Regions from separate parts of the Thalassospira sp. ABD4_177 genome, predicted to be linked through region 2. Evidence: predicted binding sites of a transcription regulator. Region 2 holds the regulator's gene; the other holds the start of a gene.
What was found. The regulator LexA, encoded in region 2, represses DNA repair genes until DNA is damaged. The targets are predictions, from matches to a motif close to ATGTTCTANTTTGGTTC.
Positions count from the first base shown of each region.

Region 1 (15,343 bases), 210 kb from region 2:
ACACATAGCGGTGCAAGGGGGCAGATTTCAAGTCAATTGCACTGCAAGATCAGCAAACGAGTTCACATCGCGCCAGGCGGGAAAACAATTTTCACAACACCACATCCATCGCGTCTTAAAGGCCAGAGCCGTTCTGTCCCGATAACGCGAAGATGGCATCATGAGTTACCCGCATCATCCTTATGGTTACGAACCCACCCATTGTCCGGTGATCGGCCTTGTGCCGCGCCGAAGACACGTCATCGATGTGGAGTGCATCGAGGTGCGTGAAGAACCTGAAAATGAGGATGATGAAATCAAAACCGAACCCAAAGAGCGTCGGCTTGGTTTTCCGTTCGGTGGCTTGGGCGAGGGCGGGTTTGGTCCGGCCGATATTGAAGGCATGATCGAATATGTAGTCGCCACGCGACAAGGATGGCGGTCTTCGATGGTTATTCGTGCCTTCCTGCGATGGTGGCGCGAGGAAGGCGATCCCGAAAACGCGGCACTACAGGACCGCAAGCAATCCGATGCCATCATCATGCTTCTCGCGCTTAATCAGGGGCGGGATGGCTTTGTGCAGGGATATCTGCATGACCTGAAACATGAACAGAAAGACAAACCGAAACTTTTGCCGCCGGCCAATCCGGTCGAAAAGGCGTTTAACAAAAGCCTGCGGATTGCTGCCCTAGCTTTGGCGCTGTCGCCGATTGTGCTCGTTTTTGCTGTGTTGCTGTTTGTTCAGGTCGACAACATCATCAGTACGGGCAGTGGCAAGGTATTCGGGTTTAGCTATGACTTGTTGTTTGTCGTGGGCAGTTTTGGCGCAATCGGTGCGCTGACCAGCATGATGATGCGACTTGGCAAGGATGTGCCGTGGGATGAAATGGAACCGGCATCTGTGTTCTTTAATTTCCTGTTTAGGCCCTGCATGGGGTTCTGTTTTGCGATCATCGTGCTTCTGGCGTTGCGAGCAGGGATGTTGCCAATCCCGCTTGATGAGCTGCACAAGATTGATGACCTTGACCAGATCAGTCAGTCAGCTGCCGCCGGTCAGCAGATTTCCATCGTTTTGGTCTTTGCCTTCCTGTCCGGATTTAGTGAACGCCTCAGCACAGCACTGGTCAAACGGGTCGAGGACCGGGTCACGCATTCCGGCTAGGTATGTCTGAACCCGATCCAATGTGCCGTCCTAAAATACGTTGACGGTTTTGCTTGAGCCAGCGGATGATCATCCGCTGGCTTTTTGATGCACGTTTTCTGGTGTTTGCATTCCCAAAGCGATGTGCGGTCGCATGGTATTGTAAGTATCGATGGCCTCCTTGACCAGTTTACGGAGGTCCTCGAAGGTTTTGCAGCGGTGCAAGAGGAACTCCTGCTTAAGAATACCGTTCATGCGCTCGGCCAAGGCATTCTGGTAGCAATCATAGCCATCGGTCATTGATGGTGTAATTTGGTGCTTCCTCAGAACCTTCTGATAGCAGCCCGAACAAAATTGCAGGCCTCGATCAGAATGATGGATCAACGGCTCTTTGGTGATCCGGTTACTGATTGCCTGTTTCAATGCCCCGACTACCTCGGATGCGGCCATGTTGTGGCTGAGCACATGTCCCATAATCTTGCGGGAAAAGGCATCGGTGACCAGCGAAAGGTAGTGCACGCCTTCATCACTCTCGACATAGGTGATGTCGCTGACAAAGATCTCTTCGGGACGGCATGGCTTGCGTCCGGTCACCAGGTTTGGATGCTTTCTCATCCAGTGTTTGCTGTGGGTGGTTTTGGTATAATTCTTTTGTGGCTTCACCAAAAGACGATGCTCTCTGAGCCAGTCAAACAGACGATCACGCCCTATCTTGATCCCAAGACGGCGTAAATCATCCTGCAGCAGTTGGTAAACCGACTGCCTTGAAAGACCAAAACAGCGACAGGTTCGGCTCAGACTGACTTGCCCTTGCGCCTGTAATGTTCTCGCAGTTCGGATAAGTACTTTTTTCGCAGGCCGGCTCCATATTCCTCATCCATGATGGTGATCATGCCATCCATCACCATGACGCGAATCCGTTCGTCTTCAAGCTCCCTTTCAAGGCGCTTGATCTTCTGTTCAGGTGTTTCTTTCAATGGGGACATGGCTGGTTGCCTCGTTATGGACCAATCGAGCTTACCATGTTTGCGCAACCAGTTCAGGACTGTACTGCGTCCCTGGATACCATAGTGGGATTGTGCCTGCTTATAGGTCATCTCGCCTTTTTCGACCTGATCCACGACAGCCAGTTTAAAGCCCATATTGTAATCACGTTGCGTGCGCTTGCGACGCGCTGCTCCTGACTTTGACATTGTCATCTCCTATAGGTGACAACGTATTTCAGGACGAGACACAAAAATAAAAAAGGGCAGCTCGAAGCTGCCCTTTTGGTTTATTCAAGCCCCAGATGGCGTTTCAGGTAACGGCCGGTATAGCTGCGCTCATTGCCCATGATGTCTTCCGGTGTCCCGGTGCCGACCAACTGGCCGCCGCCATCGCCACCTTCTGGACCGATATCAATGATCCAGTCGGCGGTCTTGATAACATCCAGATTATGTTCAATCACAACCACTGTATTGCCCTGATCAACAAGAGTATGCAGCACTTCCAGAAGCTTGCGGATATCATGGAAATGCAAGCCCGTCGTCGGTTCATCAAGGATATAGATGGTGCGACCCGTGGCGCGTTTTGACAGTTCCTTGGCAAGCTTCACACGCTGGGCTTCACCACCGGACAGTGTCGTCGCCTGTTGGCCCAGATGGATATAGGAAAGCCCGACCTGTTTGAGGGTTTCCATCTTGTCGCGGATTGATGGCACGGCCTTGAAGAAATCCGCACCTTCTTCGACTGTCATATCAAGGACATCGGATATCGACTTGCCTTTAAACGATATTTCCAGCGTTTCACGATTATAGCGATGGCCTTTGCACTGATCACATTCGACATAAACGTCGGGCAGGAAGTGCATTTCAATCTTGATCACGCCATCGCCCTGACAGGCTTCGCAACGCCCGCCCTTGACGTTAAACGAGAACCGACCGGGCTTGTAACCGCGTGTTTTGGCTTCAGGCAATTGCGCGAACCATTCACGGATCGGCGTAAAGGCGCCGGTATAGGTCACCGGGTTCGAACGCGGGGTTCGGCCAATCGGGCTTTGGTCGATATCAATGATCTTGTCGATCAGCTCGACACCCGTGATCTCGTCATGTGCGCCGGGATAATGACGCGCATTATGCATCCGCTTGGCCAGCGCCTTATACAGCGTTTCGATCACAAGGCTTGATTTTCCGCCACCGGAAACCCCGGTAACGCAGATGAATTTACCCAGCGGGAAGTCGACATCAATGCCCTGAAGGTTGTTGGCCGTCGCACCCTTGATAGTGATCGCCTTGCCATTGCCATTGCCCTTGCGGCGTTCCTTTGGAACCGCAATCTGCTCAACGCCGACAAGGTATTTACCTGTCAGGCTGTCCGGGTTTTGCTGGATCTGCTCGGGCGTGCCTTCGGCAACAATGCGGCCGCCATGGATACCCGCACCTGGGCCCATATCAACGACGTAATCGGCCGCACGAATGGCATCCTCGTCATGTTCCACGACCAGCACCGTGTTCCCCAGATCACGCAAGCGTTTCAGGGTCTCAAGCAGGCGGTCATTGTCACGCTGATGCAGGCCGATGGACGGTTCATCAAGCACGTACAAAACGCCGGTCAGGCCGGACCCAATCTGTGAGGCCAATCGGATACGCTGGCTTTCACCACCTGATAACGTACCTGATGTGCGTGACATCGACAGATAATCCAGACCGACATCACGGAGGAAGCGCAGGCGATCATTGATTTCGCGCAAGACACGACGCGCGATCTCGGTTTCTTTGGCGTTCAGTTTCTCTTCAAGGGCGATGAACCAGTCACCTGCCTTGGCAATCGAAAGGTCGGTCACCTGTGAAATATCACAGCCATCAACCTTAACCGCCAATGCTTCGGGCTTCAGGCGCTTGCCCGAGCAGGTCGGGCAATTTGACACCATCTGGTATTTAGACAGTTCGTCACGGGCCCACTGGCTGTCGGTTTCCCGCCAGCGCCGAGACATGTTGGGAATCACACCTTCGAACGGGCGGGAAACCTTGTAGCTGCGCGAACCATCGTCATAGGTCACCGTGACTTCCTCGTCACCGGAACCATGCAGAATGATATCCTGTGCCTTCTTGGGCAGTTTTTCCCACGCGATATTGGTCTTGAACCCGAAATGCTTGGCAACCGACTTCAGGGTCTGCAGGTAATATTTCGATGTCGTGCTGGCCCAGGGCGCAACAGCCCCGTCCTCAAGCGTCTTGCTTTCATCAGGCACGACCAGCATCGGATCAAACTCCATCTGGGTGCCAAGGCCATCACATGCCGGGCAGGCGCCAAACGGATTGTTGAATGAAAACAGACGCGGCTCGATTTCCTCGATGGTAAAGCCGGAAACCGGGCAGGCGAACTTTGCCGAAAACACGGTGGTGTCGCCGGTTTTGGCATCCTCGGTCAGGACAATGCCGTCGGTGAGTTCAAGCGCGGTCTCGAAACTGTCTGCCAGACGGGTTGAAATGCCTTCCTTGACGATCAGGCGGTCGACTACGATGGAAATGTCGTGTTTGAGCTTCTTGTTCAGCTCCGGTGCTTCATCGATGTCATACATTTCGCGATCGATTTTGACACGCTGGAAGCCGCGTGCGCGCAATTCACGCAGTTCCTTTTTGTATTCGCCTTTGCGACCCCGCACGATCGGGGCCAGAAGATAAAGGCGCGTGCCTTCATCCATTTCCATAACCCGGTCAACCATTTGCGACACGGTCTGGCTGACAATCGGAAGGCCGGTCGCCGGCGAATAGGGGATGCCAACACGCGCCCAGAGAAGACGCATATAGTCATAGATCTCGGTCACCGTGCCGACGGTGGAACGCGGGTTTTTCGATGTCGTTTTCTGTTCGATGGAAATCGCTGGCGACAGACCATCAATATACTCGACATCGGGCTTTTGCATCAGCTCAAGGAACTGGCGCGCATAGGCCGACAGGCTTTCGACATAGCGACGCTGGCCTTCGGCATAGATGGTGTCGAACGCGAGCGAGCTTTTGCCAGACCCCGACAGGCCGGTAATCACCACAAGGGAATCGCGCGGCAGTTCCACATCAATGTTCTGAAGATTGTGTTCTTTCGCACCGCGAACCGAAATTTTCGTCAGCATGTCGGGCCTTTTGTTCCTGAATTGTTCGGAAAGTGTATAGAGGAGCCAAACGCTATACGCAAGCGCACCCCTGACAGTTCCTGTCAGTATTTGTCAGGAGACTGTCAATTAACAATCCCGCGCATGATGGAGCCACGAAAAAGCCCGCCGAACAAGACCGGCGGGCTTCATAAATCCTGTGACCGGAAAGGTCAGATTTTTTTCTGGCTTAGCCTTTGGTAACCGAGCGACCGGTTGCGCCAAGGTCCTTGAAAGCTTCTTCGAGGCGGGCTGCCATCGAAAGTTCCGCTTCACGGATCCAGACGCGCGGATCGTATTGCTTTTTGTAGGGCTGATCGGTTTCCGGATCGACCTGATACTTGAAAGCACGATCATTGGCTTCGACATATTCGCCGACCGGACGGGCATAGGCGAACTGGGTATCGGTATCGATATTCATCTTGAAGCAGCCATAGCTGACAGCTTCTTCGATTTTCTCTTTTTCCGAACCGGAACCACCATGGAACACGAAGTCGAGCGGACGGTCACCAAGACCATGTTTCTCGGCAACGTATTTTTGGCTTTCCAGAAGGATTTCCGGCCGGAGCTTGACATTGCCCGGCTTGTAAACGCCGTGCACGTTGCCAAATGCGGCCGCGACAGAGAAGTGACCCAGCGGGGAAAGACGACGATAGGCTTCTTCGACTTCTTCCGGGCGGGTGTACAGGCGCGGATCGATTTCCTCGACCGAGGTATCAAGTTCCTGACCGATACCGTCTTCTTCACCACCGGTAACGCCCAGTTCGATCTCAAGGCTCATTTCGATGGCGGCCATCCGTTTGAGGAACGTCTCGCAGGTTGCGAGGTTGTCTTCAACGGACTCTTCGGAAAGATCAAGCATGTGGGAGCTATAAAGCGCCTTGCCGGTTTCGGCGTAGGCTTTTTCGCTCCATTTCAGCATCTCATCGACCCACGGCACGAACTTGCGGTTCGCGTGGTCGGTATGCATGACAACAGCAACGCCGTAATGCTCGGCCAGAAGCTGCGCATGGCGGGCAGCAGAAACAGCGCCCAAAACGCGCGCCGTTGCGGCATCCTTGATGCCCTTGCCGGCAAAGAACTGCGCACCACCATTCGACAGCTGAATGATGATGTCGGAACCGGCATTTGCAGCAGCTTCAAGGGCCGCGTTCATTGTGCTCGATGAGGTAATATTGACGGCGGGAAGGGCGTAACCGTCCTGCTTGCAGGCAGCAACGAGTTCGCGGTAGGCAGCACCGGTAACAACACCGGGTTTAACGGAAGGCATGTGGGTACTCCTCCTGGGGGTCAGAGTAAAAACAGATCAACAGCAAAATCTCCTGAGGATCCTGCATACAAACTGTTACAGAGCCCAATGCATCTTCTAAATGCTCTCTCAGGTCAAGGTTTTCCATCATAGACTTTCGGAAAATATCGCGTTTCCCAAGAACTATGTCGATTGCGCGCCCCTGATCCAGCTTTGCGACACATTGAACTGATCATCAAACAAGATCATATCGGCCTGATAACCTGGCGCCAACCGGCCAAGAACATCACCAAGCCCAAGAAATTCCGCCGGGTAAAGCGATGCCATGCGCAGGGCTTCATCAAGCCCGATCTCGGCCATTTTCATGCAATTGCGCACCGCAGAAATCATATCGAGGTCCGAACCCGCCAATGTCCCATCTGCAAGCGCACAGCGCCCGGCAACAGCGATGATTTCCTCATCTCCCAGCTTAAAACGCTTTTCAGTCGCACCAACCGTTGGCATCGCGTCGGTCACCAGCATCATTTTGCCCTTGGCTTTGGCGCGCACGGCAACCTTGATCACGGAGGGATGAACATGAAAACCATCGGCAATCAGGCCGCACCACGTGCTGTCATCAGACAGTGCTGCGCCGACGACACCCGGTTCGCGATGGCTTAGGGGGCTCATGGCGTTAAACAGATGGGTGAAGCCATGCATGCCTTGACCAATGGCTGCCATGATATCCTCATAACGACTAGCGGTATGTCCGGCACAAACAAGAACACCGCGTGAGACCAAATTTGTGATGGCATCAGGCTCCGTATTTTCCGGTGCCAAGGTGACCAGTGTCCGTCCATTGCGCAGGCCTGACAGCAGCTCAATCGCGTCATCTTCCATCGGCCGGATCTGCTCGGCCGGATGCACACCACGTCGCTCGCGGTTAAGGTAAGGTCCCTCAAGGTGGATCCCGACCACACCGTGAACACCTTCATCAAGCGCTTGCTGAACAGCAGCAATGGCAGCAACCATCTTTTCACGGGTATCTGTGATCAGTGTTGGCAGCATGGCGGTTGTGCCGAACCGACGGTGCGCGGCGACGATTGTTTTGATGGTCTCGACATTTGGTGCATCGTTCAGGAGCACGCCGCCGCCGCCATTAACCTGAACATCAATCAGTCCGGGGGCGAGGATCCGATTACCTACATCAATAACATCAATGTCAGAAGGGATTTCGTTTTTTGGGAGTAGGGCTTCAATCATCCCTTCACGGACGATAACAGCCTTATCCGTATGAAAATCGTTACCATCGAAAACCCGGGCGTTGAAAATTGCAAATGTGGTCATTGGTCTTCCCGGCAAAGCTTTCGGATAGCGACTAAGTAGGGCGTGCGTACCTTGCTGGCGCACAAACCGAATTTCCCAGAACCTTTACACATCTGCAATGTGCAAACCAACAGTTACTCGTTGATTTTAAGATACCCGACGTTCGGGTTTTAGAATCGTCAAGAACGCTCGAAGCCAAATTCGCAAATGAAAATCGGCACATCAAACGCAATATTCGTTTCAACAAAGCCGAAAATCAAAATCGCAGCCAGTCGATTCAAAAAATCACTTTACTGTAACATTTCGACGGAATGCGAAAACACAAGGAATACCGGGGCATGCAGGAGGGGCGTCGTCAAACACAGGATTTCTGCATGATCGAAAGGCTTTCATGCCCATTCAATTTGTGAGATGTTCATTTGAACATTTGAAGGGGTCGAATGTACTAACAATATCAATAATCGACAGTCCAAACGGTAATTACGCACATCAAAAAGTAAATTTCCGAAAACTGTCACTTGAGGAAGCGTCCCCCTCAGATGAAAACGAGAGCGTTGCGAGAGACCGTTCAACGAGCGGCTTTTCGCGCAAAGTTTTTATTTGGGAGATAGAAAATCATGTTCCGCAAAACACTGATGGCGGCTGCTGCCGTGTTTGCCCTTGGCAGCACCGCACAAGCTGCAACCGAGATCACTTGGTGGCATGCAATGGACGGCGCACTTGGCGACGTCGTCAACCAGATCACCGAAGACTTCAACGCAAGCCAGGATGAATACAAACTCGTATCCATCAACAAGGGCGGTTACGAAGACACCATGACGGCCGGTATCGCAGCGTTCCGCGCGAAAAACCAGCCGAACATCATTCAGATCTTCGATGCCGGTGCTGCTACCATCATCAACGCCAAAGGCGCTGTTAAGCCGGTTCAGGACCTGCTTGAAGAAAACGATGTCACTTTCGACATCAATGATTACATCCCGGGTGTTCGTTACTTCTATGCCGATTCAGAAGGTAAGATGATCGGCATGCCGTTCAACAGCTCGACCCCGCTTCTGTATTACAACAAGGAAGCCCTCGACAAAGCTGGTGTTGATGTGCCGAAGACCTGGGAAGAGTTCGAAGCTGCTGCTCCGAAACTCAAGGAAGCTGGTTTCACAGCACTTGCACAGTCGCACAGCCCGTGGATCTTCTTTGAGAACTTCATGTCGCGTCACAACCTGCAGATGGCGACCGCCAACAACGGTTATGACAGCACCGATGTTGAAATCCTCTACAACAACGATGCTCTGAAAGATCACTGGCAGCACGTCAAGGATTGGAAAGACGCTGGCTATTATGGTTATTATGGCCGTGCATGGGGCGCAAACCAGGACGCATTTGTTCAGCAACAGGTTGCAATGTGGATCGGTTCGTCTGGTTCGTTCGGTGGCCTGCGTAAATCCGCGCAGTTTGATTTCGGCACCTCGACCCTTCCGTACTGGGAAAATGTTGGCGATGCACCGAAATCGACCTTCATCGGTGGTGCAGCACTCTTCGCATTCTCGGGCCATGATGCCGAACAGGATGCAGGTGTTGCTGAATTCTTCAAATTCCTGACCAAGCCGGAAACCCAGTACTACTGGCACAAAGAAACCGGCTATGTTCCGATCACCAACGCAGCATATGACCTTGCAAAATCGGACGGCTATTACAAAGAAAGCCCGGATGCCGAAGTTGGTATCATCCAGCTTTCAGAAGAAGGCGGCGAGTGGACCAAAGGTTACCGTCTTGGCTTCTACGTCCAGATCCGTGAAGTCATCTATCGTGAAGTCGACAAGATCATGAACGGCGAAGAAACCGTTGATGCAGCCTTTGCGACCATCGAAGAAGAAGCAAACGGTCTGCTGGATCGCTTCAACGATACCTACTCGAACTAATCTGCTTTTCGCAAATGCGGGGCGGCCGATCTTTTGGCCGCCCTGTTTTGCATTTTCTGATTTTGCCTTGAGGTTGCGTTCACAATGAAGCGCGTACAATTTGAACACAGCGCGGTGCCATATCTTTTCATCGCACCGCAAATTCTGATTATTTGCATATTCTTCCTGTGGCCGGCGGCCCAGGCGCTGTATCAGTCGTTCCTGCTTGAAGATGCCTTTGGCCTGTCTTCGCAGTTTGTCTGGTTCCGCAATTTCGAAGATGTGCTTTCCAGCAGTTCTTGGACACGCTCTGCCATCTTCACTGTCGTATTCTCGGTTCTGGTTTCCGTGCTTTCCATCGCGATCTCCCTGTTTCTTGCAGTGCGCGTCGATGAAGTGATCCGGGGTGCCAAGAGCTATAAAACGCTTCTGATGTGGGGTTATGCGATTGCGCCGCCGGTGGCAGGTCTTCTGGGCAACATGATGTTCAACCCGTTGATGGGTGACCTTTACAAGGCATTCAACAGCTTCGGGTTTGAGTTCAACCACATCCAGAACGCCAATGACGCAGCCTTCGTCGTCATTCTGATTGCCGTCTGGAAACAGGTCAGTGTGAACTTCATCTTCTTCCTGTCCGGTCTTCAGGGCATTCCGAAATCGGTCCAGGAAGCAGCAACCCTTGACTGCAAAAGCCCGGAACGCCGTTTCTGGACGATTACTTTCCCGCTTCTCGCACCGACGACCTTCTTCCTGTTGGTGATCAACCTGACATACGCCTTCTTTGAAACCTTTGGCATCATTGACGTTTCGACAAAAGGCGCGCCGGGTGGATCAACCGCGACCCTTGTTTACAAGGTTTATGTCGATGGCTTCCTTGGTGCAGATATGGGCGGCAGTGCCGCGCAGTCGGTCCTGCTGATGATCATGGTCAGCGTCCTGACCGTGTTCCAGTTCCGCTTCATCGAACGTAAAGTGCATTACTAGGGGGAACGTCATCATGTATCAGTCAAAATGGCGTATATTTACCAACCACACCATTCTGGTGCTTGGCGCACTTTTCATGATCCTTCCGGTCTGGATAGCCTTTGCGTCTTCCACCCACACCCGGGAATACATTTTCCAGCATGGTCTGCAATTCTGGCCGGGGAACGAGTTCTTTTCAAACTACGGCGCCATCCTGTTTGATGCAGAGGCAACCAAGGGCAGGGTCACCGCAATCGAAATGCTGTTTAACAGCATGGTGCTTGGCCTTGGCTTTGCGATCGGCAAGGTGATCATTTCGATGATGGCGGCTTACGCCATTGTCTATTTCCGCTTCAAACTGGCGGTGCCGTTGTTCTGGATCATTTTCTCGACGCTGTTGCTGCCACTCGAAGTCCGCATCGTGCCGTCTTACGAGGTTGTCGCAAATCTCGGGTTGCTCAACACCTATACCGGTTTGATCTTGCCGCTGATCGCGTCCGCTACGGGCACATTCTTCTTCCGGCAGTTTTACCGTTCGGTCCCGGATGAGCTTCTTGAGGCTGCCAGACTGGACGGGGCAGGGCCGCTGCGCTTCTTCATCGACATTCTTGTGCCGCTGTCTGTCACCATGATTGCCGCGATCTTCATCATCATGTTTGTCGTTGGCTGGAACCAGTATCTCTGGCCGCTTCTGATGACGACGGATGATCAGCTCTACACCATCGTGATCGGGATCAAGCAGGTCTACAACTCGCTTTATGAAGGCGGGCAAATTCCGCAGTTCCCCAAGGCATTCGCACTGACAATCATGGCAACCATCCCGCCGGTTCTGGTGGTGGTGATCTTCCAGCGCATGTTCGTAAAGGGGTTGGTCGAGACGGAGAAATAATTCCGTCTCCCAAGCCCGCTGAATTGAAAATAATTGATCCGCATACAGGATACTAAGATGGCAACTGTAACGCTTAATCAGGCTCAGAAAACCTACCCGAACGGCTTCAAGGCCATTCACGGGATTGACCTTAAAATCGAGGATGGCGAGTTCACCGTTCTTGTCGGTCCGTCCGGCTGTGGCAAATCGACCTTGCTGCGCATGATCGCAGGTCTGGAAGGCATTTCTGACGGGGAAATCAGCATCGATGACAAGGTCGTCAACACGGTCGCCCCGGCGGACCGCGATATTGCGATGGTGTTCCAGAATTATGCGCTTTATCCGCATATGAACAACTATGACAATATGGCTTATGGCCTGAAAAACCGGGGTCACAGCAAGTCGGAAATCGATACCAAGGTCCGCGATGCGGCCCGCATTCTCCAGCTTGAAGACCATCTTGAACGCAAACCCCGCCAGCTTTCCGGTGGACAACGCCAACGTGTGGCCATGGGCCGCGCAATCGTACGTCAGCCAAAGGTGTTTTTGTTTGACGAGCCCCTTTCAAACTTGGACGCCAAGCTGCGTGTCGATATGCGCCTTGAAATCAAGAACCTGCAGCAACGCCTTGGCATTACGTCGGTTTATGTCACCCACGATCAGGTCGAGGCAATGACGCTTGCCGATCGTTTGATCGTGATGAATGGCGGGATTGCCGAACAGATCGGCTCACCGATTGAAGTCTATGAACGACCGGCAAGCCAGTTCGTTGCAGGCTTTATTGGATCGCCAGCCATGAACTTCCTGAAAGGCAAGGTCTCTGCCGACAAGAAGCATGTGACGGTTGGGGACGGTGTTGAACTGGAACTTGATCACGATGTCGAAGGGGGGCGGGATGTCACGGTCGGCATCCGCCCAGAACATCTTAACATGCATAATGATGGCCAGGGCCGCATTGATGCCGGGGTCCGCATGGTTGAATCGCTTGGTGCGGAAACACTGGCCTATCTGGATTTCGGTGCGAACGCCGACAACGTCACCTTTCGTCTGCAGGGAACGCATCAGTTTGCTCAAGGTCAGAAATTGAACCTTTCTGTTCCGGCTGAGAAAATCCATCTATTTGATATCGATAGCGGCAAGCGCATCTGACCACGATCGAATATCTCAGCTATTTATCAAGCGCCTCTGACACCATAACTGTCAGGGGCGTTTTTTGTTCTCCGCATGGACAGTTTACCCTTGTCTCAAACCGTGCGACCGGGGTAGTTCCTATCGGCGAACGTTAAGGAGTACATCGTGCAGACCGACCAGAAAAAAGCGCTTTATGAAGAAGCGACAAAAGAACTGATCAGCATCACTGAAGGCGAAACCAACGTGACCGCCCTGATGGGAACGGTTTGCTGCATCCTTTCGCAAAAGTTCGATTATTACTTCTGGACGGGCTTCTATAATGTTGATCCCCAAAAGGAAAACGAACTTGTCGTCGGGCCATATCAGGGTACCCTCGGCTGCCTTCGCATTCCGTTCGGGCGGGGTGTCTGCGGTGCGGCGGCATCAACGCTTGAAACCCAGGTGGTCGCCGATGTTCATGCGTTTCCAGGCCATATCGCCTGTGATAGCCGGACCAATTCGGAAATCGTTGTGCCCGTGACTAATGCGGATGGACAGTTGATCGCCGTGCTCGACGTCGATAGTGTCGAAGCCAATTCGTTTGATGAAACGGATCGCATTGCACTTGAATCTTTAATGCAGCGCATTTTTGCGCAATGATAACCCACAAGCCCCGACAAACCGGGGCAGCGGACAACACAAACTTTGGAAGATAACCCATGGCTGGCAGTGTCAATAAAGTCATTCTCGTCGGGAACCTTGGCCGCGATCCTGAAATCCGGTTTACCCAGGCTGGCAAAAAGATCGCCAATTTCAGCATCGCAACCTCCGAACAGTGGCGTGACCGTCAGTCCGGTGAGCGCCGTGAGCGCACCGAATGGCACCGCATTGTCGTGTTCAATGAAGGGCTTGCTGATGTGGTAGAGCGCTTTGTGAAAAAAGGCAGCAAGCTCTACATCGAAGGTCAGCTACGCACCCGTAAATGGCAGGGGCAGGACGGCAAAGACAACTACACCACCGAAGTCGTCCTTGAAGGCTTCAACTCGAACCTGACCATGCTCGACAACCGCGGCGGCGGTGATGGTGGCGGCATGGGCGGCGGTTCGTCCTCCGGTGGTGGCTATGGCGGGGGCCAGGACAGCGGCGGCTTTGGTGGCGGTTCTGATGCCGGTTGGGGCAATGGTGGCTCGTCCGGTGGCGGTTCGGCACCGGCTGGCACCCCGGATCTTGATGACGAGATCCCGTTCTAAGCATCTGCGTCAAACGACAGAATTCAATGCACCTCGAAACATTGATTGTTTCGAGGTGTTTTGTTTTGGGGCGGGTCCTTTGAATTCGGTCCTTCCAGTCACACATCACATGGAACAGCCAAATCAAAAGATTTTCAGCTACGACGCTATAAATACTTAAGAAAATCTGATTTAAGATTGAAGATCACACTTGGTGGAACATGGGAGCCGTTTTTGGCCGGTCCGATATTTGGAACCCCGCGGATGGGGCAGAGCTATAACGTTCAGGACTGTGTCTATGCCGTGATCAAACGCGAGAATGGCGACGTTGCCGTTGCGCGCACGCCCAAAGGGATTGTTCTTTTGGGGGGCGGCGTTGAAGACGGCGAAAGTGAACGCGATGCCCTGTATCGTGAAGCTTACGAGGAATCCGGATACCGGGCGCACATTCTATCGCGGCTCGGCTTTGCGTCCCAATATGTCAATAATGCTGCCAAGGACCGCTTCCGCCTGAAACGTGCGACCTTCTTTCTGTGTGAATTGACCGAAAAGCTTGGCCCACCGGTTGATCAGGACCACGAACTGCTTTGGCTACCCTATAAAGAAGCCCATGATGGCCTCATCCGGCCATTTCATCGATGGGCACTGGAATTTGTGCGCTAACCGCAGCACTTTTTGAACTTTTTGCCCGACCCGCACGGGCAGGGGTCATTTCGACCGGCTTTGGCCGGCACTGACAAGTGCTTTTCGCCCGGAAACACGCCATCTACATAAAACCACTTGCCGTCGCGACGTTCAAAATTGGATCGTTCGTGAAGCTGATGTTTTTTGCCGTTTTCCTCAAACCGGGCGATGAATTCGACAATGCCGGTCTGATCAAGAATGCCACCAGCGACGCATTCAATAATTTCCAAACCAGTCCAATGCGTGGTGTCTTGCGCGATACTTTCCGCGTCAAACCCGGAACGATTTTCCTCTGCCAGCGTTGAAAGAAGGTAAGCCCCATCACGCAGGACAAATGCACAATATCTTGATCGCATCAGCTTTTCTGCCGACTCAGCACTGGCAGCACCCGAATGGTACTTCCCACAACAGGCGCCATAACTTTTCAGACTTCGACACGGGCAGGGCGCGTCTGCGGTAAGGGTGTGCATGATGAACTCCATTCAGCTTGGGCTTTTGCGGCCACCATACAGGAGCCTTTTCACGCACGCCATATCGCAGCGCCGCGCATATTGAAATATGGCCTGATACGACTGGAAAAGCCGTATGTCAGATGCGGCAATGGGAATTTGGACAATTTGCCTTTGTTTCGCCGCATATCGATCCTAGCGTTAATTGTTAGCGTTTTAAGTACCCGACTGTTTTTGTCGACTATAGTTGCTAAAACGCTGATTTAGACTGATTAATATATCTGAAACACATGTCGGAAGTTCTTGACGGATTTAGTCGGGTTTAGATATATTAATAAATGCGGG
Region 1 covers NZ_JBSWWO010000001.1:2,565,910-2,581,252, reverse strand. Annotated here, with positions in the region: gene ACXAF0_RS11825 (hypothetical protein) at 161-1,141, shown strand; partial or broken gene ACXAF0_RS11820 (IS3 family transposase) at 1,211-2,313, opposite strand; gene uvrA (excinuclease ABC subunit UvrA) at 2,394-5,228, opposite strand; gene fbaA (class II fructose-bisphosphate aldolase) at 5,437-6,516, opposite strand; gene nagA (N-acetylglucosamine-6-phosphate deacetylase) at 6,679-7,821, opposite strand; gene ACXAF0_RS11800 (extracellular solute-binding protein) at 8,418-9,716, shown strand; gene ACXAF0_RS11795 (ABC transporter permease subunit) at 9,801-10,679, shown strand; gene ugpE (sn-glycerol-3-phosphate ABC transporter permease UgpE) at 10,693-11,547, shown strand; gene ACXAF0_RS11785 (sn-glycerol-3-phosphate import ATP-binding protein UgpC) at 11,605-12,675, shown strand; gene ACXAF0_RS11780 (GAF domain-containing protein) at 12,823-13,296, shown strand; gene ssb (single-stranded DNA-binding protein) at 13,356-13,886, shown strand; gene ACXAF0_RS11770 (NUDIX domain-containing protein) at 14,130-14,528, shown strand; gene ACXAF0_RS11765 (YchJ family protein) at 14,525-15,019, opposite strand.
Region 1: uvrA (excinuclease ABC subunit UvrA) is a predicted target of LexA. The motif match lies at 5,239-5,255, and genes of this name have one in related genera.

Region 2 (15,343 bases):
CGCCGCAACGATGAGGTCAGTGTTGAAGAAGCCATGGCGCTTAATCCCGAAGGGATTGTGATTTCGCCGGGCCCGTGCGACCCGGAACGTGCCGGCATTTGCCTTGATCTGATCAAGGCGGCGGCGGGCAAGGTCAAGCTGCTTGGCGTTTGCCTTGGCCATCAATCCATCGGTCAGGCCTTTGGCGGCAAGGTCATTCGCGCGCCTGAATGCATGCACGGCAAGACCGATGCGATGACCCATTCCGGACAAAGCGTCTTTGCGGGCCTTCCCAGCCCGTTTGAAGCCACCCGCTATCATTCATTGGTGATCGAGCGCGAAACTTTGCCCGACAACCTTGAAATCACCGCCCAAAGCGGAGATGGTCTGATTATGGGCGTGCGTCACAAAAACCATCAGATTCATGGCGTTCAGTTCCATCCCGAAAGCATTGCTTCGGAACATGGACACGCCCTATTGAAGAATTTTATCGACTATACCAGTGCCTGACCCATAGTGCCCAACACGCACTGGACCGCAAACCAAGGAAGACCCGATGTCGACTGATCATGATCTGAAGCCAATTCTGGCCAAAGTCGCAGATGGCGAAAAACTGACCGAAAGCATGGCCGAAGGCGCCTTTAACGTGCTGATGTCCGGTCAGGCGACGCCGTCGCAGATGGGGGCTTTCCTGATGGGGTTGCGACTGCGCGGTGAAACCATCGATGAAATCACCGGCGCGGCCCGTGTCATGCGTGAAAAGGCCACCGGCATCATTGCCCCGGAAAACGCGGTTGATACCTGCGGCACCGGCGGTGATGGCAGCGGCACCTATAACATTTCGACCGGGGCGGCCATCGTTGCCGCCGCCGCTGGCGCCACGGTTGCCAAGCATGGCAACCGCGCGGCATCGTCGAAATCGGGCTCGGCGGATGTTCTGATGGCGCTGGGTGTCAATCTTGATGCCGATATGAAGCTCCTTGAAAAGGCGCTGAAAAAGATCAATCTTTGCTTCATGATGGCCACCCGCCATCATTCGGCGATGCGTCACGTGATGCCGACCCGCGTTGAAATGGGCACGCGCACGATCTTTAACCTGCTGGGCCCGCTCGCCAACCCGGCCAAAACCAAACGTCAGGTTCTTGGTGTCTTTGGTAAACAGTGGGTCGAACCGATTGCCCATGTGCTTAACCGTCTTGGCTCCGTCCACGCTTGGGTTGTGCATGGTCATAGCGGCCTTGATGAAATCTCGACCACCGGCCCGACCTTTGTCGCCGAGGTCAAGGACGGCACCGTCACCACCTTTGAAATCAATCCGGGCGATTTCGGCCTTGAAACCGCAACGCTTGACGACCTCAAGGGTGGCGATGCCGATGAGAATGCCAAGGCGATCACGGACCTGCTCGCCGCCAAGAAAGGCCCGTACCGTGATATCGTTCTGATGAATGCGGGTGCGGCGCTTGTCGTCACCGGCATTGCCAGCGATCTGGCCGATGGAATCAAAAAGGCCGCAGACGCGATTGATAGCGGCAAGGCTGCCGAAACCCTTCAGGGCCTTGTAGACATTACGAACGAAGGAACCCCGGCGTGAGCGACGTACTGACCAAAATCTGCAACGACAAGCGCGATCATGTCGCGGCCTGCAAGGCGCGCACGTCCCTTGCCACGCTTGAGGCCGAGGCAAAAACACAATCCGCGCCGCGTGGCTTCATCAACGCACTTGAAACCAGTGTTGCCGATGGCCGTTATGGTCTGATTGCCGAAATCAAGAAGGCATCCCCGTCCAAAGGCCTGATCCGCCCGGACTTCAATCCGCCTGAACTCGCCAAGGCCTATAAGGCTGGCGGGGCAAGCTGCCTGTCGGTTCTGACCGACATCCCCTATTTCCAGGGCGATGACAGCTATCTGGTCGCCGCCCGCGCAGCGGTCGACCTTCCCGCCCTTCGCAAGGATTTCATGATCGATCCCTATCAGGTGACCGAGGCCCGCGCACTTGGTGCGGATTGCATCCTTCTGATCATGGCCGCCCTTGAAGACAGCCTGGCCGCCGAACTTGAAGATGCCGCGCACAGCCTTGGCATGGACGTCCTGATCGAGGTGCACAATGCCCCGGAACTTGAACGTGCGCTGAAGCTCAAATCACGTTTGCTCGGCATCAACAACCGCAATCTCAAGACCATGGAAACCTCCCTCACCACGACCGAGGAACTGGCAAGCATGGTCGGCGGTGGTCGCCTGCTAGTGGCCGAAAGCGGCCTGTTTACACCGGACGACCTGGCCCGCATGGCAAAGGTTGGCGCCCAGTGCTTCCTGATCGGTGAAAGCCTGATGCGTCAGGACGACGTCGCAACCGCCACCCGCAACCTGCTCGGCCTTGCGGCCTGATCAATACTGGACCGAAAATGGCAGACAAGCTTTCCCATATTGACGCCGGTGGCAATGCAGTGATGGTCGATATCTCGGCCAAGGCGGAAACTGCGCGCATCGCGATTGCCAAGGCACGGGTTCTGATGTCGTCGGAAACCGCAAAACTGATTGCGGACCGTGGCCATAAAAAGGGTGATGTTCTTGGCATCGCCCAATTGGCCGGGATCATGGGGGCGAAAAAGACCCCCGATCTGATCCCGCTCTGTCATCCCCTGCCCCTGACCTCGGTCACGGTCGACCTTGAGCTTGCGGAAGACGTTGATGCAGTCGATATCACCGCCACCTGCAAGACAACCGGCAAGACCGGTGTCGAGATGGAGGCGCTTACCGCAGCATCAGTTTCCGCACTCACGGTTTTTGACATGTGCAAGGCGGTTGACAAAAGTATGAGGATTACCGATTTGCGGGTCACCCGGAAAGAAGGTGGCAAGTCGGGGACCTTTACGGCGGACTAACATCCTGTCCTGTTTCACGGCCCAATATTCATATTTTTTGAAAAATTGCCGCGATTATTCGGTTTTTGCGTTTAATCGTACAGAGCCGCTTGACCCGCGAAAAGAACTAAAGTAGAACATTTATGTATCCTTTTTGTTCTTTTTACAGGTTCGGGAAATATCATGCTGACGCGCAAGCAATATGAGTTGCTGGTCTATATAGACAATTACCTTCGCGATCACGGGATTTCGCCCTCTTTCGATGAAATGAAAGAGGCCCTGAACCTTAAATCCAAATCCGGCATTCATCGCCTGATTACGGGCCTTGAGGAACGCGGTTTCATCCGCCGCCTCGCCCATCGGGCCCGCGCGCTTGAAGTGGTGCGCCTGCCTGAAAACAATGAAGATGACGGTCCAGAAACGCCCAACAACGTGACGTCAATCGCCAGCGCACGAAAGGCCCCGCACCGGCCCGCCACAGTGCCAACCGCCTTCTCCGAGGCAGGGGAATCCATCGGTCTGCCACTATATGGCCGGATTGCTGCGGGCACGCCGATCGAGGCGCTGCGTGATCAAAGCACCATGGTACAGGTTCCTGCGGCCCTACTTGGCAGCGGCGATCACTACGCGCTTGAAGTTTCGGGTGATTCTATGGTTGAGGCTGGCATTCTTGATGGCGATACCGTCCTGATCCAGCGTTGCGAACAAGCCCATGACGGCACTATTGTGGTTGCCCTTGTTGATGATGCCGAAGCCACCCTGAAGCGCCTGAAACGTGGCCGTGGTGAAGTGCTGCTTGAACCCGCCAACGCACGCTATGAAACCCGCGCCCTGTCGCCGGATCGCGTGCAAATTCAGGGCCGTCTGGTCGGGCTGCTGCGTCAGTACTGATTGATCACTCAATATTCCGAACAACATACGCCCGGCGCCTTTGCCCGGGCGTTTTGTTTTCTAACGACTATGGCTGATATCGACGTAGGCGCTTAGCGCCCTGCTCTGCCGCCAATGATGATCCAGGGCCAATTACCGCTGTCTTCACGCACCGTTTTGATTATCGGCTGTCGGTCGGGGTTTGTTGGCAGCTTGACGGCCACACCGCCCTGCCACCACAGCACATCATCATCAATCACCATACGCGCCCCAGACACCTGACAGCTGTTAGGCAGATCGGTTTGTTGGTTGACGACGATATCGGCATTGCGACAGGCATAAAACGGATTGCTGATGCGGCTGGCGACAATGATCTGTGATGGAATGCCGTCCGCACTGACAGCAACGCTACAGGGATCATTTTGGCATGCCTGAACGCTGTGTGCTGCCTGTTCCGGGCGAATACCAAAGCGGTTCATCCAGATATCTTTCTGAAAGTCATTCAGCCGGGAGGATGTGTGCAGGATACCGGTATCCGGATCATAGATTGCAAAGCTTTCACGATCCCCCGAGATCAGGATTTCAGGTTCCTGATGGGTTATCTGAAAAATGAAGGCAGCCGCGATCACAGGCAGTACCGGGAGGATCATCACCTTGTCGCACCAGATGACAATCCATGCCAGTGCGAGCAACCCCAAAGCGACCGCCAACATATCAAGGCCCGCGACATACCAAAGCCCCCAGTTTTGGGCTGCGACCAGATCAGCGGTTTCCAGCAAAGCAATCAGCCCGGGCTTCATCGCCGCCAGGGACAGGCCGGATAATCCAAGCGGGATCAGCGCCAAGGTCACGACGATCCAGGGCATCACCCAGAAAGCCATTACCGGAATGGCGACCAGATTGGCCAAGACGCCAAGCATGGAAATGCGCCCGAAATGATAGCCAATGATCGGCGCGGTCACGGCCGTTACAATCAGACTGGTCAGAAGCAAACCGGCAAGATAAAGACCACCTCGCTCATACCAGGACAACATCCCTTGTCGGTCCAGCCAACGCCGCCCCGGCCCGTCATAAAAGGCGACAAGCGCGCCAACAGCGGCAAAAGATAACTGGAAACTGGCCCCCAACACGGCATCAGGCCGCAGGAGCAGCACCACGATGGCCGCGACCCCGACCAGCCGAAGGGATATGGCGCGGCGATCCAAGAGCAATGCCAACCAGACAACGAGCAACATGACAAAGGCACGCTGGGTCGGGATGGTGGCCCCCGATAACCCAAGATAAACAAGCCCCGCCAGCATCGCGGCCATCGCCGCCCATTTCTTGATCGGATAACGCAGGGCAATTGCCGGAATGGCAGCCAACCCGAAACGGATCAGGAAAAACACCGTCCCGCAGAGCAACCCCATATGCAGACCGGAAATCGCCAGCAAATGTGCAAGACCGGATTTTCGAAGGTTATCGGCAATTTCCGGGGTGACTTCGCCGCGCTCCCCAATGATCAGCGCCTTTGCAATTCCAGTTTCCGGTCCGCGCATTTCATTGCTAATAGAGGCTGATATATATTGACGTGCTCTTTCAATATAAACAAATAACGCATTGTTATTGATTGATTTATCATTCTTCAAAACTTCGAACTGTCGCCCGAACACAAACCCGGATGCGCCGATATCGCTGAAATAGAGGTTGCGCGAAAAATGCGGATCACCGGGCACAGAGGGCGGACGCAGTGGAAAGAGCCGCGCGCTTGCGCGGACCTGATCACCAATCGCAAGCACACTATCGCCCAGAAAACTGAGCCGGACATTCCAGTTCAATTGATCGTTTGCAATGCCTTCAATTTCGGATGGCTCAACAGTTGCACGGATCCGGCCGTTGCGTGGTTCCAGCCCGATAATGGTGCCAGTGACCTCCATCACATAAAGCGTTTTGGTTGGAATATCATCGGGGCCAAGTTCGGTATGAACCGCACTTGTCAAAGCCCCGAAAGCCATGCTGGCAAGCAGTTGAAAGACAAAGGCCACGATGGCAATGCGCCGCGACATCCAGAATGCACAGGCCAAAAGAATCACGGCCAGACCAATCTGACCGGCACCAACACGCGCAGGGAGCAAGAAATACGCTGCACAGCCCAACCCAAAGAATATAACCGACGTTAGAAACCACTTATTTCTTTGGCTTGTAACAACAAAATTAATTTGCGAAAGGATCATCGCAAATATTTGAATTAATTGAATTTTACTTGCCGCCCTACGACGAATGTCCAATAGCCCGCCTGCCGCATAGTTTCTATCTAACATCCGCTGTGGTGCAACAGCGTGTCATTTGTGCTATAGCCTGCACGCTAAAAGTCCCCAGTACAAGCGACAACATCCAAATAACGGATAGATTGAATGACGGTTGTTACCCGTTTTGCCCCGTCTCCGACCGGGTTTTTACATATCGGCGGCGCACGCACCGCACTTTATAATTGGCTTTATGCCAAACATACCGGTGGCAAGTTCCTGCTCCGGATCGAGGATACCGACCGTGAACGTTCAACGCCCGAGGCCGTCGAGGCCATTTTTGACGGCTTGAACTGGCTTGGCCTGACCGCTGACGAAGAACCGACTTTCCAGTTTTCGCGTCGCGACCGCCATGCAGAAGTTGCCCAACAGCTCCTTGATGCCGGGAAAGCCTATTATTGCTATTGCTCGCAAGAAGAGCTGACGGCGATGCGCGAAAAAGCCCGCGCCGAAGGCCGTCCGATGAAATATGACGGCACCTGGCGTGACCGTGACGCATCCGAAGCGCCCGAAGGTGTGAAACCGGTCGTACGCGTGAAAGCGCCGCAGGAAGGCGGTGCGGTCATCAATGATCAGGTTCAGGGTGAAGTTCGTGTCAGTAACGAGCAGCTTGATGATTATGTCATCCTGCGCGGCGACGGCACCCCCACCTACATGCTGTCCGTTGTGGTCGATGACCACGACATGGGTGTAACCAACGTTATTCGTGGTGATGACCACCTGACCAACGCGTTCCGCCAGAAAGTCATTTATGACGCCATGGGGTGGGACGTTCCGACCTTTGCGCATATCCCGCTTATCCATGGCCCGGACGGTGCGAAACTGTCCAAACGTCATGGTGCGCTTGGTGTTGACGCCTATCGCGATGAGATGGGTTTCCTGCCTGAAGCAATCAATAACTATCTTCTGCGTCTTGGCTGGGGCCATGGCGATGATGAGGTTATCTCGACCGAGCAGGCGATTGAATGGTTTGACATTACCGATGTCGGCAAAGGTGCGGCGCGCTTTGATTTCGCGAAGCTGACCAACCTTAATGGCATCTACCTGCGTCAGGCCGATGACAGCCGCCTTGTAGACGAGATCGCACCGCTGATAGCCAAGCAGATTGGCGTTGACGGTCTTGATGCATCGCAAAAAGAAATCTTGATCAACGGCATGTCAGGCCTTAAAGAAAGGGCCAAGACTCTCACCGAGCTCGCCGACTCTTCGGCCTTCTACGTTACTGACGGCGTCAATTCCGTTAACGAGAAAGCCCAGTCCCTGATTGATGGTGCACCTGAAGGTCTGTTCAAGGAACTGGCCAACAGCCTGGAAGCGCTTGATAGCTGGACGGAAGAGGACGTTGACGCAAGTGTTCGTGCCATCGCCGAGAAGTTCGAGTTAAAGCTTGGCAAAGTTGCGCAGCCCTTGCGGGCGGTGCTTACAGGCTCCAACTCTTCACCAGGCATCTTCGAAGTAATGATTGTGCTTGGCAAGACACAAACGCTGAAACGCATTCGCCATTTTGATGCATAACAACAGCGAATTAAGAAAAACTAATAACCCGTTTGCGCTTTGTGCGCCGCAGCATTATGCTGCACACAACTTGAAACCGTGTTCGTTCAAACAGGGAAGGAAAAATAGTCATGGCATCTAATTCCAAGACTTCCCACACCGTGACAATGACCGACAATGCCACTGGCAAGTCGTTCGAGATGCCGGTGCTTGAGGGTAGCGTAGGCCCGTCTGTCATCGACATTCGCAAGCTCTATGCAGAAACCGGATACTTCACTTATGACCCGGGTTTCACTTCGACCGGCTCCTGCCAGTCCGAACTGACCTACATTGATGGCGACGTTGGTATCCTGCGTCACCGTGGTTATGCAATTGACGAACTCGCAGAAAATGCCGACTTCCTCGAAGTCTGCCATCTGCTGCTTTATGGTGAGCTGCCGAACGCCACCGAGAAAAGCCAGTTCGAAAACGACATCACCATGCACACCATGGTCCACGAACAGATGCGCAACTTCTATAACGGCTTCCGCCGTGACGCGCATCCGATGGCCATCATGGTTGGCGTTATCGGTGCAATGTCTGCATTCTACCATGACAGTACCGACATCAATGACCCGCAGCAGCGCCTGATTTCGGCTTATCGCCTGATTGCGAAAATGCCGACCATTGCTGCGATGGCATACAAATATTCGATCGGTCAGCCGTTCCGTTATCCGAACAACAAACTTGGTTATGCAGAAAACTTCCTGCAGATGATGTTCGGTAACCCGTGCGAAGATTACGAAGTCAATCCGGTTCTGGCCAAAGCAATGGACCGTATCCTGATCCTGCATGCCGACCACGAACAGAATGCTTCGACCTCGACCGTCCGTCTGGCCGGTTCTTCGGGTGCCAACCCGTTCGCATGTATCGCTGCTGGTATCGCATCCCTTTGGGGTCCGGCACATGGCGGCGCGAACGAAGCCGTTCTGAAGATGCTCAACGAAATCGGCGATGTGAAAAACATTCCGGAATTCGTTGCAAAAGCAAAAGACAAGAACGATCCGTTCCGTCTGATGGGCTTTGGTCACCGCGTTTACAAAAACTACGATCCGCGCGCCAAGGTCATGCAGGAAACCTGCCACGAAGTTCTCAAGGAACTCAACATTCAGGATCCGCTGCTTGACGTTGCCCAGGAACTGGAACGCATCGCACGTGAAGACGAGTACTTCATCGAGAAGAAACTCTACCCGAACGTCGACTTCTATTCGGGCATCATCTTCAAGGCGATGGGCATCCCGGTCAGCATGTTCACCGTGCTGTTCGCTGTTGCACGTACCGTTGGCTGGATTTCCCAGTGGAAAGAGATGATCGAAGATCCGTCTCAGAAAATCGGTCGTCCGCGTCAGCTGTTTACCGGCATCGAAGAACGTCCGTTCGTTCCGGTCAACAAGCGCTAAGCCGCGTCGACAAAGACCAGACAAAAGAAAAGGCCCGGATTTTTCCGGGCCTTTTTTATGTTTCAGGGCAGGTTTCCCCTTCCCCAACAAACCTACATTTGCACGCTTACCAGCTGCCGGTGTTTTCCATGCTGGCCCATGGTTCTGCCGGTGCGAGGTTATCACCCTTTTGCAGGAACTCGATGGAGATGCCATCCGGGGAGCGCACAAACGCCATACGGCCGTCGCGCGGCGGGCGGTTGATGGTCACACCCGCATCCATCAGTTTCTGGCAAGTGGCATAGATGTCGTCAACTTCATAGGCCAGATGCCCGAAGTTGCGGCCACCCGAATAGCTTTCCGGGTCCCAGTTATAGGTCAATTCAAGCTCAGGCGCCTTGACGGATTTGGCACTTTCCACGTCAGCCGGTGGTGCAAGATAAATCAGGGTGAAACGGCCCTGCTCGCTTTCGATGCGGCGGGTCTCTTGCATCCCAAGAAGGTCACAATAGAACTTCATCGATTCATCGACATTCTCGACACGTACCATCGTGTGCAGGTAGCGCATAACACTCTCCGTTATGAATTGTTCAATGCGAAGAACCTAATTGCAATGCTGCCTTGATGCCAGCCGTAAGAGCTTATTTTTTGGCGATGATTTTCAAAATCTGATCGGCGGCCTTTTCACTGGGTGGGCGATCCCCAAACCCGAGCAAGGTGCAGGCCTTATCAAAACCTTCGATCTGCGCGCTTCTTTCCGGGCCGTCTGCCATCAGGGCATCAAGGCGCGGAATAATGTTCTTTGCCTTGCAGTTTTCCTGAAGGAACTCGGGGATCAGCTTATTGCCAAGCACCAGATTGACGATGGTGACGGTATCAATCTTGATCAGACGTTTGGCAATCCAGCCGGTAATTGCGTTGACCTGATAAGCAATCACATGCGGGACACCGGCAATGGCGAGTTCCAATGACACCGTTCCCGATGCAGCCAAGGCCGCATTCGCAGCCGCAAAGGCGTCATGGCGGTCCTGATCGGTGGTGACGACAATCGGATCAAGCGGCCATGATTGCATTTCCTCGGTGACCGTATCGGCCACCTTGCTGACGGTCGGGACAACGATACGTGCATCGGGATATTTGGCCGCGATATCGTCGATCACCTCTTTGAAGACTGGAAGCAGGCGTTTGACTTCGGAATTGCGGCTTCCGGGCAGAACCGCGAGAAGCTTTTTATCGGCGCTCAGGCCATGTTGGGTGCGAAATCGTTCCGCATCACCGTCACTGCGCTCTTCGACCGCTGAGTGGCCGATAAAGGTGGTTGGCAGGCCTTCCTTTTCGAAATAGGGCGGCTCAAACGGCAGAAGTGCGAGAAGATGATCAAGAAAGCCGGCGATTTTCTTGGCCCGGCCTTCGCGCCATGCCCAGACCGATGGTGCGACATAATGCACCAGCGGGATGCCTTTTCCCTTTAGCTTCTTGCCAACCCGGAAACTAAAATCCGGGGCGTCGATGGTTATGACGACATCGGGTTTTTCGGATTTGGCGAAGTCAGCAGTCTGGGAAATGCGTTTGAGCAAATGTGGGATATGAGGCACGACCTCCGTCAGGCCCATGACCGACATTTCGTTCATCGGAAACAGGCTTTTGAGGCCTTCGCGCTCCATACGCGGGCCACCTACACCAATGAAACGAATATGATCCTGCTTGGCCTTTAGCGCCGCCATCAGGCGACCACCCAGCTGATCCCCGGATGCCTCACCGGCAACGAGCATGATTTTCGGGCCAAGTGAAGCGGTTTCATCCGCCATGGGCGCCTTCCCCATCTGGCAGCGTCAGACCGACAACAAAAAGGCCCAACGCATCTGCACGGGCAATCACAGCCGCGCGGTCAATGATCATGGTGCAGCCTGCCAGCAACGCCACACCGCGCAAACCGGCCTTGTGGGCCTCTTCGATCGTGGTCATGCCGATGGCCGGCAGATCAAGTCGCTTGTCTTGCTGAGGCTTGGAAGATTTTACCAACACACCACCAACGCCATCGCGCTTATAGGTCGCGGAGCGGCGGACCATTTCATCGGTACCCTCGATGGCCTCAAGCGCCAGAACCAGCCCCTGCTGCACAACGCATCCCTGTCCGACATCGGCTTGCCCCAGTGTGCGGGCAACCGCAAGGCCATGGCGGGCGTCCGAAACAGCCTGTTCATCGGGTTTGACCGCGCCAAGCACGCCTTCTTCAACCGCCAGATCGCCAAGAATTTCATGGGCGCCCAGCAGGCGGAAACCTTCGCGTTCAAGCTCTTTGCCGACGAGGCGCAGCAAGCCGTCATCGCCAAGCGCCTTGGAGCCGACCTTCATCAGAAGTTTGGCAGCGCGCCAATCCGGGCGGATGGAGGAGAAGCTTGGACGCGCAACCTTGCCCGCCAAGACCACGTCCTGACAGTTTGCATCGCGCATGGCATCAAGGATTTTGGCCGCAGCGCCCAGGCGTGCGGTCACAGTCGGATAGTGATCGAGTTCCGGATCATCTGCATAGCCATCAAGTTTGACGATGCAGATATTGCGCCCTGCCGTGGTGACAGCGGCGGCCAAACGGGCGGGAAGCGCCCCGCCCCCGGCAATAATCCCCAATTTTGGCTGCGGATTATCCTGCGGAGCTGTCATATTTTGGCGTGCATACGGAACGCATGCTTTCCGCTTTGAGGAAGTCGATGATTTCCATGACCGGTCCAACGCCCTCGAAGTCTGTTGCGACTTCTTCGACACGCTCAGCCAGGGTGCCCTCCTGGGCAAACAACAGGCGATAGGCCTTGCGCAGGGAGTGGATCGTTTCGCGATCAAATCCGCGACGTTTCAGACCAATGATGTTCAGACCCGACAAATAGGCACGGTTACCAATGACCGAACCGTAAGGAATAATGTCGCTTTCAACGCCGGTCATGCCGCCAATCATCGCATGTTTGCCGATGCGCACGAATTGGTGCACAGCCGACAGGCCCCCGACAATCGCGAAATCCTCGACCAGGACATGGCCGGCCAGCGTCCCGTTATTGACCAGAATGCAATGGTTTCCGACGTGACAGTCGTGGCCGACATGGGCCCCGGTCATCAGCAGGCAATCATCGCCAATGGTGGTTTCCATACCACCACCTTCGGTGCCCGGATTAAGGGTAGCACCCTCGCGGATTTTGGTGCGCTTGCCGACGATTAGCCGGCTTTGCTCGCCCTTGAATTTCAAATCCTGCGGCGCGTGACCAACAGAGGCAAACGGAAACACTTCACACTGATCGCCAAGGGTGGTGTGACCTGCGACAGCAACATGGCTATGCAGTTTGACACCATCACCCAAGACAACATTCGGGCCGACCACGCTATAGGGCCCGATTTCGACATCCTGACCAATCTGCGCGCCATCTTCGACAACGGCGGTTGGATGCACTTTTGACATTATCAGCTATCCCGGATCATCGCGGCGATGGTGGCTTGGGCCACGACCTGACCGTCGACCTTGACCTGGCTTTCGAACTTCCAGACCGGACCACGGCTTTGTTTCTTGGTCACATGGATGTGCATGACATCACCTGGGGTTACCGGCTTGCGGAAACGGGCGTCATCAATGCTCATGAAGTAGACCAGCTTGCCTTCGGCATCCGCACCCAGCGTCTGTACAACCAGGATTGCTGCCGTCTGCGCCATGCTTTCGATGATAAGAACACCGGGCATGATCGGCTGCTGGGGGAAATGGCCGGTAAATTGCGGCTCGTTCATCGTGACGTTCTTGATGCCGGTCGCGCTAACATCGGTTTCGATGTCGATGACCTTGTCGATCAGAAGGAACGGATAGCGATGCGGAATCATTTCCAGAATGCGCTGGATATCGACACTTACCAGTTCGGTCATGTGTGTAGCCCTTACTTCTTTTTTCGTATCAGACGCGACAAGGCGACCGTCTGTTTATGATATTCCATGACCGGCACAGCGGGACTGCCGCCCACTGTTTCCCCCGGTCCGATATTCTTCATCACACCGGCTTGGGCTGCAACTTTCGCGCCATCGCCGATTTCGAGGTGTCCTGTAATGCCTGCCTGACCGGCAAGCACGACAAAATTGCCAAGCTTGGTTGAGCCCGAAATCCCGACTTGCGAGACCACGACACAGCCCATGCCCAGTTCAACGTTATGGCCGATTTGCACCAGATTGTCGATACGACAGCCATTGCCGATCACGGTATCCGGGCCCGCTCCACGGTCAATGGTGCTGTTTGAGCCGACTTCGACATCGTTCCCGATGACAACCCTGCCAAGCTGCGGCACCTTGACGTGCCCTTGCGGGCCCATGGCAAAGCCAAAACCGTCCTGCCCGATGCGCGCACCGGGATAAATCAGGCACAGATTGCCAATCAGGCTGTGGCTGATGGACGCGTTTGCGCCGACCTTACAGCCCGCACCAATCACAACCCCCTCACCAATTACGGCGTTGGATGCGATGATGGTGCCATCGCCAATTTCGCAATTGGCCCCGATGACAGCACCGGCATCGACCTGAACGCTTTTGCCGAGCTTGGCACTCGGGTCTATCGCGGCATGGTCGGATACAACGCCATTACCGGTTTCAAAGGGATAGAACGCAGTCGCGGCCTTGGCATAGGCGCGATACGGGTCCTTGGTCGTGAACAGCACCATGCCTTCGGGGGCGCGTTCGACAAATTCCGGACGGACAAAGCAGGCGCCTGCCTTGCTGCTGGTGAAGGCATCAAGGTATTTGCGGTTATCAAAGAAGCTCAGGATATCGCCATCGGCATTCTGCAGCGGGGACACATCCTGAAAGACCCGGGTTTCATCGGGTGCGTTGACCGGCGTTGTTTCCGTCATTGCCGCGATGTCGGCGACGCTGAACGGCCCCTTGCGGCTAAAGAAACGCGGATCCGCCATCAGGAGCCTTCCTTGAATTCAACCGTTACAGTCGGGACCTCGGCATTTACGCGATCAAAGACTTCCTTGCTGGCATCCATTGCGGTCGCAAACAGGACGGCCTGCCCGCGATGCAGCACGAGGTTTGCACCGCGTTCTTCGGCAATGCTGCCGATGATGGCATTCAAAGACTGCGAGAACTTGGACTGTGCTTCGGCCAGGGCCTGATCTAGCACGCGACTGCGAGCCTGGGCGAATTTCTGGAAGTCCGCGACTTTCTGCTGAAACTGCTTTTGCTTGTCCTGGAAAACATCCGCGGCCAGAAGCGTGCGCTGCTGGGCGAGCTGTTTTTCTTCTTCGCGCAGGGCCTGTTCACGGGTTTCGATTTCCTGCTGATAGGCGACCTGACGGTCCCGTATCTGTTTGCGGGCATCCTGCATGGCAGATGCTTCACGCATGATCCCGGCAACATCAACCACCATGACAGAGGCAAAATTATCCGGATTTGTTTCCTGTGCCTGCGCAGCAGATGTATGTGCCGCGAAACCAATCAGGGCAGCAAGAACGAGCAGATTACGTAGAGATTTGATCATTTGCATTAGAATCTGGTTCCGAAGTTAAGTCGGAACATTTCCTCTTTGTCGTGATCTTCTTTGGTGATGGCCTGAGAGATATCCACACCAATCGGGCCAAACGGAGATTCCCAACCGACACCGAAACCAACGGAACTGCGCAACTTACCGGTGTCATAGATTTCACCTGGTTGTGCGCCGTCGACATCCTGCCCGGAACCAAAGTCACTAAAGATGCGACCGGTCAGAGCAAACTCGTCGGGTGTGCCAAGCGGAAAGTCCATTTGCACAGTACCTGTGTAGTACATTTTCGCACCGAGCGCATCCCCGGTCGCGATATCACGCGGGCCAACACCAGCTGATTCAAAGCCACGCAGGTTCGAACCACCGACCATAAAGCGCTGTGAGATACGCGTATCGTCGCCGATACCAAATATGTAACCGGTTGACCCACGGGTCGAGAGTATCCACTCATGCTCGCGATCCAGCGGGTAATAGTACCCGCCTTCAACACGCGTACGCAGATAGTTTTCGTCACCGCCGAGTCCAGCCAGATCGTTCGACAGACGGGCAAAGTAACCCTCGGTCGGTGAAATCGTGCTGTCGCGTTCGTCATAAGTCAGGGTATGACCAATGGCGGATTCCACGAACTCCGTGTCTTCTGCCAACAGAAGGCGTGATGCGTCATCTTCGTCAATATCGGAATAGCTATTTTTCTCAAGCGTGTAGCGGAAAGAATGCGACAGTTCCTCGCTGTAGCGGAACCCGGCACGGAGACGACCACCGGTCTGCTCTTCATCGTAAGAGCTTTCATCCTGGTTGTCTTCTTCGCGGCGATATAAATCAAAGCCTGCGGCAACTTCACGATCGAGGAAATAGGGCTCTGTAAAGGAAAGATCAATCTGCTGATCAGAAGAACCAAGCGTAAAGTTCAGGCGCAAATCCTGACCTTTACCA
Region 2 covers NZ_JBSWWO010000001.1:2,357,147-2,372,489, reverse strand. Annotated here, with positions in the region: gene ACXAF0_RS10835 (anthranilate synthase component II) at 1-489, shown strand, start outside; gene trpD (anthranilate phosphoribosyltransferase) at 536-1,570, shown strand; gene trpC (indole-3-glycerol phosphate synthase TrpC) at 1,567-2,364, shown strand; gene moaC (cyclic pyranopterin monophosphate synthase MoaC) at 2,361-2,861, shown strand; gene lexA (transcriptional repressor LexA) at 3,024-3,731, shown strand; gene ACXAF0_RS10810 (ComEC/Rec2 family competence protein) at 3,824-5,824, opposite strand; gene gltX (glutamate--tRNA ligase) at 6,104-7,510, shown strand; gene ACXAF0_RS10800 (citrate synthase) at 7,621-8,928, shown strand; gene ACXAF0_RS10795 (VOC family protein) at 9,035-9,475, opposite strand; gene lpxB (lipid-A-disaccharide synthase) at 9,549-10,715, opposite strand; gene ACXAF0_RS10785 (LpxI family protein) at 10,705-11,568, opposite strand; gene lpxA (acyl-ACP--UDP-N-acetylglucosamine O-acyltransferase) at 11,549-12,352, opposite strand; gene fabZ (3-hydroxyacyl-ACP dehydratase FabZ) at 12,355-12,804, opposite strand; gene lpxD (UDP-3-O-(3-hydroxymyristoyl)glucosamine N-acyltransferase) at 12,816-13,835, opposite strand; gene ACXAF0_RS10765 (OmpH/Skp family outer membrane protein) at 13,835-14,413, opposite strand; gene bamA (outer membrane protein assembly factor BamA) at 14,413-15,343, opposite strand, start outside.